3 regions of the Streptomyces sp. NPDC021096 genome follow, and region 1 is predicted to be linked to each of the others. Evidence: riboswitches for the same ligand, from Rfam matches in the RefSeq annotation. Region 1 holds a riboswitch; each other region holds the start of a gene.

Region 1 (3,229 bases):
TCGCGCTCGGTGGGCTCGGCGACACAGGCGCCGGCGTGCCGCCGGGTGGTCACGAAGCCCTCGGAGGCCAGGGTGCGCAGCGCTTCGCGCACCGGCACCCGGGAGACGCCGTAACGGCGGGCCAGGAGTTCCTCGACGAGCCTACTGCCGGGAGGAAAGGCGCCGGAGACGATGTCGTCGCGGATCGCCGTGCACACGGCGTGCGCGGAAATGCCGCCCCTCCGGTGCACGCCCTCGTCATCGCCGTTCACGTACGGCCCCGCATGGGTGTACCTCCGACTTATGACTTAACCCCCGTGAATCACGGCCGATTGACGCCCGTTCAGCGACTCTATTGCAATCGGGTGGGATTTCCGATGGGTGGGCCGGTTCATGGATATCTTTTGGCCAAACACGAAGGCCCCGGCCAGGGGCCGGGGCCTTGCGTGAAGAACGGTGCCGCGATGCGGTCCTACAGGCTGACGCCATGGGCGCTCATGTAGGCGATCGGGTCGATGTCGGAGCCGTAGGTGGCACCCGTGCGGGCCTCGAAGTGCAGGTGCGGGCCCGTGACGTTGCCGGTGGCACCGGAGAGGCCGATCTGCTGGCCCGGGGTGACCGTCTGGCCGACGGAGACGTCGAGGGACGACAGGTGGGCGTACTGGGTGTACGTGCCGTCGTTGTGCTTGATGACGACGTTGTTGCCGTACGCGCCGCCCCAGCCGGCCTCGACGATGGTGCCGGCGGCGACCGCGTGGACCGAGGTGCCGGTCTCGGCGTGGATGTCGATGCCGGTGTGGCTGCCGGAGGACCACAGGCCGCTGGAGGCCTTGTAGGAGGTGGAGACGTAGGAGCTGTCGATCGGGCTCACGTAGGTGCCCAGACGCTTGCGCTCCTCGTCGCGGGCGGCGCGCTCCTTGGCGGCGCGCTCCTCCTCGATCTTGCGCTTGGCCTCTTCGGCGCGCTGCTTGGCCTCGGCGGCCTTCTGCTTGGCCGTGGCCTCGGCCTGGAGGCGGATGGCGGCCTCGTCGGCGGCGCTGCGCTGGGTCTCGGCCTGGGCGTCGACGTTGCCGGCCATGACGTCACCCATGACGATGGCCTGCGTCAGGCCGGTGTCCTCGGTGCGGTGGCCGTCGTCGGTGGAGGCGAAGGCCGGGGCGGCGACGCCGGCGACCACGCCTGCGGCGGTGAGGGTGGCTATGCCCGCCACATTGGCGCTGACGCGCACGGCACGACTCGGACGACGGTGCTTACCCATGCCTGGGCGATCCTTTCCTTCCTTCTCGCCTACCGGGTTAGCTGACGGGTTCGGAGCAGGAAGGTCTCCTACGGCTCCCTCGTGAAAGGGACCCGATTCACCCCAGGGACGTTTGGGTCCCCGGCTCCCCTTGGCTGGTGCCTCGGGAACTCGGCGATGGCTGCCCGGGACCGCGGTTGCGGCTCCGATCTGACGGACTGCCGCCCTGACGCTAATCCGCGTCGGATTCGAACGGCAAACAGAACGGCGCTTTTATGACCTACGCCACACGACCAACGTGCAACCACTGCATGAAATTGGACATAAGGGAGGCGCGTGTGCCTCTTCGGGCTCACGCGCCTCTCTTGTCCGCTCATATCCGGCACGGGGCACGGGAATACGGCGGCTGAACCTCCGTCAGGCAGGTCCGTCAGGCGGGGATGACGGTCACCTCGCCGATGCCGAGCGCCTTGACCGGCTCGGCGATCTCGGCCGCGTCGCCGACGAGGACGGTGACCATGCGGTCGACGGGGAACGCGCTGACAACGGCCGCGGTGGCCTCCACCGTGCCGGTCTCCGCGAGGCGTTCGTAGAGCCCCGCCTGGAAGTCGTCCGGGAGGTACTGCTCGACCTGGTCGGCGAGGGTGGCCGCGACGGCCGCCGCCGTCTCGTACTTCAGCGGTGCGACGCCGACCAGATTCTGCACGGCGACGTCGCGCTCGGCCTCGGTCAGGCCCTCGGCGGCCAGCGTCCGCAGCACCGCCCACAGGTCCGCCAGCGCCGGGCCGGTGTTGGGGGTGTCCACGGAGCCGCTGATGGCGAGCATGCCCGTGCCCGCGGCGCCCTGGGACGGGGGCACCGAGCGCAGCACCTGGCCGAAGGCGCGGACGCCGTAGGTGTAGCCCTTCTCCTCGCGCAGGACGCGGTCCAGGCGGGAGGTGAGGGTGCCGCCGAGGCAGTACGTGCCGAGCACCTGGGCGGGCCAGACGCGGTCGTGCCGGTCGGATCCGGCGCGGCCGATGAGCAGCTGGGTCTGGACGGCGCCGGGGCGGTCCACGATCACGACGCGGCCGGTGTCGTCCGCGGTGACCGCGGGGACGGGCCGGGGCTCGGCGCTCGATCCGGTCCAGGCGCCGAGGGACTCGGTGAGGGCCTGGTCGAGGTCGACGCCGGTGAAGTCGCCGACGATGACGGCCGTCGCCGTGGCGGGGCGGACGTGGTCCTCGTAGAAGGCGCGCACGGCGGCGGCGTCGATGCGCTTGACGGTCTCCTCGCCGCCCTGGCGGGGGCGGGAGAGCCGGGAGGTGGCCGGGAAGAGCTCGGCGGACAGCGCCATGGCGGCCCGGCGGGCGGGGTTGGCCAGCTCGTGCGGGATCTCGTCCAGCCGGTTGTTCACGAGGCGCTCGACCTCGTTCTCCGGGAAGGCCGGGGCGCGCAGGGCGTCGGCGAGCAGGCCGAGGGCCTTGGCCAGCCGGGAGGCCGGGACCTCCAGGGAGATGCGCACGGCGGGGTGGTCGGCGTGCGCGTCGAGGGTGGCGCCGCAGCGCTCGAGCTCGGCGGTGAAGTCCTCGGCGCTGAGCTTGTCGGTGCCCTCGGAGAAGGCGCGCGCCATGATCGTGGCCACCCCGTCCAGGCCCTCGGGCTCGGCCTCCAGGGGCGCGTCCAGGCTGATCTCGACGGCCACGACCTGCTGGCCGGGGCGGTGGCAGCGCAGCACGGTCAGGCCGTTGGGCAGCCGGTCGCGGTCGGGGGCCGGGAACGCCCAGGGGGTGGCCTGCCCGGGCTCGGGCTGCGGGTGGAATTCCATCGTCGCGGTGGTGCTGGATGCGGCGTCGCTCACCGGTCCGTCTCCTCTTCGTTCTGGTCGGCGTCGCCGTCGGACTGGGGTGAGGTCGGCTCGTACACCAGCACGGCCCGGTTGGCGGGGTGCAGGCGGGCCTTGGCGACGGCCTGCACCTCCTCGGGGGTGACCTCCAGGACGCGCTGCACGGCACTCAGGGCGAGCTGCGGGTC
Region 2 (3,229 bases), on a different contig from region 1:
CACGATGCGCTACATCCACTGCGACATCGAGACCATCTGCCTGGGCCAGGCGGCCTCGGCCGCCGCCGTCCTGATGGCGGCCGGCACCCCGGGCAAGCGCCTGGTGCTCCCGCACGCCCGGATGCTCATCCACCAGCCGTCCCTCGCCGAACCCGTACAGGGCCAGCCCTCGGACCTGGCGCTGCAGGCCGAGGAGCTGCTGCGGGTCCGCGACGGCCTGGTGGAGATGCTGGCGCTGCACACCGGGCAGGACGCCGGGCGCGTCCGGCGGGACATCGAGCGCGACACCTTCCTCGACGCCCGGGCGGCCGTGGCCTACGGCCTGGCCGACCGGGTCATCACCGACCGCCGGGCGCCCGCCGCGCCGGCCGGGGCGAGGTGAGGGGGATGCCGTCGGAGAAGTGGCCCCCGGAGCTGACCCCGCTGCCCGCCCTGACCCGCGCCGAGGGCGAGGTGATCGACCGCTATCTGGAAGTACTGGATCTCCTCGGACGGATCAACCCGGCTCGCACGCACGGCACGTACAGTGCGCTACGAGCCGCGCAGACGCTCGCGCTCGCGGCCGCCGGGCTGCGCGACGCGCTGACGGTCATGCACGAACGCGGCGAACGCGAGGTGTACGGGGGAACGCTGGCGCGAGCGATGCGGGTCCTGGACGGCGAACGCCGGGCCAGGCGGGTGATGTTGCCGCCGGAGCCGCCGAACTGAGGAGCGGAAACATTCTGCCCCCGATCTCCTTCAGACAGCGGATGCGATCGTAGACGAGCCGCAGTGATCACTTCGAGCGGTGCGCGCACTCGACGCTCGAAGAGATCGCTTCGCCGCAGGTGACGAACTCACCAGGGAAAGGTCACCACCGTCAAATCGCCCCGCGTCCACCCGAATTGACCAGAGGTGACGAGCGTCACATATGGCGGGATCCACTCGGCGTGGGCACCGGGACTGCGCCAAGATCCGTGCCGACGACAAGACCCCGCCACCGCGGCGGGGCGGTCCGGGCGGACGCCGAACCCTGCCGCCGCCGGGGCGACTGGTCGACATAAGTGCACCGGCAGGGATGGAGGACCCGAGCACGACGGGACGGCGGAGGCGCGACAACTGCCGTACGTCCCTTGGGGTGAAGCCGCTCACGCGGCCGGGCATTCTTCGCCTGCCCGAACCCGACAGGTCATCCTTCACAGGCGGCTGACGAAGGGTTTGGCATGGGCGCGCACAAACGTCCCTCAATGCTGTCCAGGACGGGGGCTCTGCCCCTGACCGTGAAATCCGCCCTGACTCTCGCGGCCGTCGGCGCCACGGTGCTGGCACCCGGCGCCACGAACGACGCGGAAGCCGCGACCATCTCCAACACGGCCCTGCAGATCGCGGCCTCGAAGGCGGGATCCCCCTACCAGTGGGGCGCGACGGGGCCCTTCCGCTTCGACTGCTCCGGACTGACCCAGTACTCCTTCAAGCGGGCCGGCAAGCAGCTGCCGCGGACCGCACAGGACCAGTACAACCGCACCCGGCACATCCCCGGATTCTCCCGCACCCAGGGCGACCTGGTGTTCTTCCACGGCCGCGGCGGCGTCTACCACGTGGGGATATACGCCGGGAACAACAGGATCTGGCACGCCCCCAAGACCGGATCGGTCGTCCGACTCGAGCGCATCTGGACGCGCAGCATCTCCTACGGCCGCGTGAACGGCTGACCGCCGCGCGGGGCCCCGGCCGCCCGGTGTCACCCACCCATCGCGCCGGACCCGCCCACGCCGCACCCGAAGCGCCGGGCACACCTTCCGTGGCAGCGGACCCGACTGCCTTCCCGGTGCCCCACCGGCACCCGCGACACCTGTGAACCCACCGGTTCAGGAGCGCGCTCCACGAGAGCGCCGGGCCGGGCGGACCCCCGCCCGGCCCTCCGCGCGCTGCCGGTTCAGCGGACCGGCACCGTCCACGGCATACGGATCCATACGGTCTTGCCGCCGTCCTCGGTCGGCGTGACACAGAGCCTGCCGCCGTGCTCGGCGGTGAGACAGCGAATGATCACCAGGCCGCGCCCGTTGTCCTGCCGGCCGGCGGCCGGCAGCCGCCGCGGACGGCAGGGGTGGCTGTCCGTGACCCCGATCCGCAGCTGCTCGCCCCGTTCGAGGCGCACGTCCACCGTGAAGGTGGGCGACTGGCCGTGGGTGTGCTGCACGGCATTGGTGGCCAGCTCGGAGACGATCAGCCGGATGGCGTCGCCCGCGTCCGTACCGGCCGGCAGGCCCCATTCCGTGAGCACGTCCATGACATAGCGGCGGGCCGCGGAGACCGAGGCGGGGCCGCTCGGCAGAGTGACGGTTGCTTCCTGGTGGTCTGCCATGGCGCTGTCCCTTTCCACCGGTGCCGGACTCCGACGCGCGGCATGCGGTGAAGTCGGGACGGCCCCGGACGGCTCTTCGCGACAGAGTGCCACTGTTCACGGGTGCGATGGGTGCGATCCACCGGATTGTGGATATATCTGTCGCTCAAAGCGGTGAACTCTGCTACGAGAGACCGGATTTGGACGGCAGACTGGTCTATTGACTCTGACGAGTGGATTTGAGCGGCGGGGAGGAGAGCTGATGCGGAACGGACCCGCGGTGCGCCGCCGCAAACTCGGCGCGGAGCTGCGCCGACAGCGCGAACTGACCGGGATGACGAGCCGGGAGGCGGCGGGAGCGGTCGGCTGGCACCAGTCGAAGGTGAGCCGGATCGAGACGGGCATCAGCGGAGTGAAACCCGCGGACGTGGCCCGGCTGCTCGATGTGTACAGCGTCTCGGACCCTGAGCTGAGGGCACTGCTGGGAGCGCTGTGCGGGGCGGGGTCCAGGGATGCGGAGGGGTCCCGGCGCGGCTGGTGGTACGCCTACCGCGATCTGCTGCCTTCGGCGTATCTCGACTTCATCAGCCTGGAGTCGGAGGCGTCCCACGCCCGGACGCTGGAGACCACGGTGGTGCCCGGCCTGCTGCAGACGCGGGAGTACGCCCGGGCCGTGACCCGGGCGGCGCTGGCCGACCCGCCGGAGGAACAGGTCGAGGAGCTCGTACGGGTGCGGATGGCCCGGCAGTCGGTGCTGGACGGGGAGCGGCCGCTGCAGCTCTGCGCGGTGCTCGACGAGGCGGTGCTGCGGCACGAGGTCGGCGGACCGGAGGTGATAGCGGCACAGCTGCGGCATCTGTTGGCCATGGGTTCGCTGCCGCATGTGCGGCTGCATGTGCTGCCGTT
Region 3 (3,229 bases), on a different contig from region 1:
CGGCCTCCCGGCGCTGGCAGCCGCGGCCGGGCACCCGCTGGCAGTGGCAGCTCGGCGGACAGGTCGACACCTCCGTGGACGTCCCCGTCTACGACATCGACGGTTTCGAGAACTCCGCCGAAACGGTGGCGCGATTGCACGCCCGGGGCCGCAAAGTGATCTGTTACATCAACGCCGGGGCCTGGGAGGACTTCCGGCCGGATCACGCGCGTTTTCCCAAAGCCCTGCTCGGCAGGAACAACAAGGGCTGGGACGGTGAGAAATGGCTGGACATCCGCCGTCTCGACGACTTGCGGCCCCTCATGGCCGCCCGCATCGACATGTGCCGGCAAAAGGGTTTCGACGCGGTGGAACCCGATCTGACCGAGGGGTTTCGCAATCGCACCGGATTCCCGCTCTCGGCCGCGGATCAGCTGGCGTTCAACCGGATGCTGGTGAAGCTGGCTCATGAGCGCGGGCTGGCCATCGGTTTGAAGAACGATCTCGAGCAGATCCCCGAGCTGGTACGGGACTTCGATTTCGCGGTCAACGAACAGTGCGCGCAGTACGGGGAGTGCGAGAAGCTCACGCCGTTCGTGAAGCAGAACAAAGCGGTCTTCCATGTCGAATACGACCTGTCGACGGGGGAGTTCTGCGGCACCGCGAAGCGGCTGGGGCTGAGCTCGATGAAGAAGAAGCTCGAGCTGGACGCCTGGCGGCAGCCGTGCTGACCGAGCAGTGCGGAGCCTGGGCTTCCGTGCTTCAAGTGCCCCTCGGGACACGGGTTTAGGCGCAGACGGCGGGTGGTGGAGGGGGCGCGGTTCCGCGTGTGACCCCGAAGTGAAGAAGTTCACAGATGACCGTTTCGGCGCCGAATTTGAGCGATTGATGGTGCAGGATCTTTCACCGAACACAAGATCCCGTCACCGAGGCGGGCGACCCGGGCGGACGCCGAGTCCTGCCGCCGCACCGGGTGCGGAATCGAATGATGAATCGGCAGGAGCGGGAGACCCAAGCGGTAACGGACCATGAAAGCGGTGGTCCTTGGGGTGAAGCCACATGCGTGGCCGGGCAACTTCGCAGCCCGAACCCGACAGGTCATCTTTCGTAGGCGGATGCCGAAGGGCTTTGGCATGTCTGCGTTTCCTCGCATACCTGCACTCGCTTCCCGGGCCGGCACCGCGTCGGCCCTCACCGCCGCCACGCTCGCGGCATCGGTGCTCATCCCCGGCCTCGCCACCGGCGCCCAGGCGGCGACCCCGGGCGAGCAGGCACTGAAGGTCGCGGCCTCCAAGAAGGGCTCGCCCTACCAGTACGGCGCCACGGGACCGAACCGGTTCGACTGCTCGGGCCTGACGCTCTACTCGTTCAAGAAGGTCGGCAAGAACCTCCCGCGCACCGCCCAGAGCCAGTACAACTCCACCCGGCACCTGTCCAGCGGCTCGCGTCAGGTCGGTGACCTCGTCTTCTTCCACTCCGGCAGCAACGTCTACCACGTGGGGATCTACGCGGGTAGCAACAAGATCTGGCACTCTCCCAAGCCCGGCGGCTCCGTCCGGCTGGAGAAGATCTGGACCAACAGCGTCTGGTACGGCCGCGTGAAGTAGCCGCTCAGCGTCGGCCCCCTTGTCCCGGGACGCCGGACGGGCCCAGAATCCAGCCCGTCCGGCGGTTTCGGGAAGGGGCGCGGATGGCCAGCGGCAGCGGCGTGGAGACGCACACGGTCCAGGGCGCGGTCCGGGGACGGACCGAGGAGCAACTCGCGGTCTTCCGCGGCATCCCCTACGCCCGGCCACCGGTGGGCGAGCTGCGCTTCGCCGCACCCCAGCCGCCCCCGGCCTGGGACGGGGTCAGGGAGGCCGTGGAGTTCGGGCCGCCGCCCCCGCAGTCCGGGCCCTTCCGTGCCCCCGGAGACATACCGGGCACCGACTGGCTCACCCTGAACGTCTGGACCCCGGACCCCGGCGGATCCGGGCTGCCGGTCCTGGTGTGGATCCCGGGCGGCGGCTACGTCTCCGGCGCCACGAACGACCCCCTGTACGACGCCGCGCACATAGCCCGGCACGGCCTGGTCGTGGTCACCGTCAACTACCGGGTGGGCGCCGAGGGCCTCGCCCAGCTCGCCGGCGCCCCCGCCAACCGCGCCCTGCTCGACCAGATCGCGGCCCTGGAATGGGTGCGGCAGAACATCGCCCGCTTCGGCGGCAACCCGGACCGGGTCACCCTCTGCGGACAGTCCGCCGGAGCGGGCTCCATCGCCACCCTGCTGGCGGCACCCCTGACCGCCGGCCTCTTCCGACGGGCCATCACCCAGTCCGTACCGGGCCTCTACGTCACCCCCGCCCTCGCGAAGGACGTCGCACAGACCTTCGCCGCCCGGCTCGGCGCCGCCCCCACCGCCGCCTCCCTCGCGGCGATCGCGCCGCAGCGCCTGGCCGAGGAGGTGGACGTACTGATGGCGGGCCTGCCCGCCCACGTGGACCGCTGGGGCCGGCTGGCCCGCTCGGGCGTCCCCTTCTGCCCCGTCGTGGACGGCGACCTGGTGCCGGACGTGCCCTGGCGGAGCCTGCGCGACGGCCGCGCGAGCGAGGTCGGCCTGCTGACCGGTCACACCCGCGACGAGTTCCGGCCGTTCCTGGTGCTGTCCGGCGGCCTGGAGAAGATCACCGAGGAGGACGCCACGACGGCGCTGCGGACCTTCGCCCCCGCACCCGACGGCGAGCGCGCCTACCGCGCCGCCCACCCGGGCGCCTCCGCTGCCGCTCTCTTCGACCTCGTCCACGCCGACGCGCTCTTCCGCGTCCCCTCCCTGCACCTGGCGGACGCCCACTCCGCCGGCGGCGGCACGGCCCACCTCTACGAACTGTGCTGGCCCGCGCCCGCGCTGGGCGGCGCGCTGGGCGCGGCCCACGGTCTCGACGCCCAGCTGCTCTTCGGCAACTACTCCGCCCCCGCCGCCCGGCTGCTGTTCGGCGAGGACCCGCCGCCCGCGGAGGCCCTCGCGCTCGCCGAGGACATCCGCCGCTCGTGGGCGTCGTTCGCCGCCCACGGCGACCCCGGCTGGCCGGCCTACCGGGTCACCGACGGGCGGCTCACCCGGCTCCTGGACGCCGAGGTGAGCACGGCCCCCTATCCCCATGACGCGTCCCGGCGGATCTGGGAAGGACACGGCGTCGAACCCTTCGACCTCCCCTGACCCGGAACGCGGACGCGGTCAGCCGACCGCGTCCAGATAGACCCACTCCCCGTC

What was found. Region 1 has a riboswitch for cyclic di-AMP ahead of AB0G59_RS12345 (peptidoglycan DD-metalloendopeptidase family protein). Riboswitches for the same ligand answer to the same signal wherever they lie in the genome.
Positions count from the first base shown of each region.
Region 2: it holds a riboswitch for cyclic di-AMP, as region 1 does, so the genes downstream of both, AB0G59_RS18710 (C40 family peptidase) here and AB0G59_RS12345 (peptidoglycan DD-metalloendopeptidase family protein) in region 1, are expected to answer to the same signal.
Region 3: it holds a riboswitch for cyclic di-AMP, as region 1 does, so the genes downstream of both, AB0G59_RS24255 (C40 family peptidase) here and AB0G59_RS12345 (peptidoglycan DD-metalloendopeptidase family protein) in region 1, are expected to answer to the same signal.

Region 1 is NZ_JBFADG010000006.1:164,092-167,320, forward strand. Features, by position in the region: gene AB0G59_RS12340 (GntR family transcriptional regulator) at 1-251, opposite strand, end outside; gene AB0G59_RS12345 (peptidoglycan DD-metalloendopeptidase family protein) at 452-1,237, opposite strand; cyclic di-AMP (ydaO/yuaA leader) riboswitch at 1,249-1,403, opposite strand; gene AB0G59_RS12350 (pitrilysin family protein) at 1,647-3,023, opposite strand; gene AB0G59_RS12355 (pitrilysin family protein) at 3,053-3,229, opposite strand, start outside.
Region 2 is NZ_JBFADG010000013.1:91,366-94,594, reverse strand. Features, by position in the region: gene AB0G59_RS18720 (ATP-dependent Clp protease proteolytic subunit) at 1-382, shown strand, start outside; gene AB0G59_RS18715 (hypothetical protein) at 388-708, shown strand; cyclic di-AMP (ydaO/yuaA leader) riboswitch at 994-1,199, shown strand; gene AB0G59_RS18710 (C40 family peptidase) at 1,203-1,691, shown strand; gene AB0G59_RS18705 (ATP-binding protein) at 1,916-2,344, opposite strand; gene AB0G59_RS18700 (Scr1 family TA system antitoxin-like transcriptional regulator) at 2,586-3,229, shown strand, end outside.
Region 3 is NZ_JBFADG010000024.1:37,775-41,003, reverse strand. Features, by position in the region: gene AB0G59_RS24260 (endo alpha-1,4 polygalactosaminidase) at 1-710, shown strand, start outside; cyclic di-AMP (ydaO/yuaA leader) riboswitch at 956-1,109, shown strand; gene AB0G59_RS24255 (C40 family peptidase) at 1,113-1,586, shown strand; gene AB0G59_RS24250 (carboxylesterase family protein) at 1,670-3,175, shown strand; gene AB0G59_RS24245 (YchJ family protein) at 3,194-3,229, opposite strand, start outside.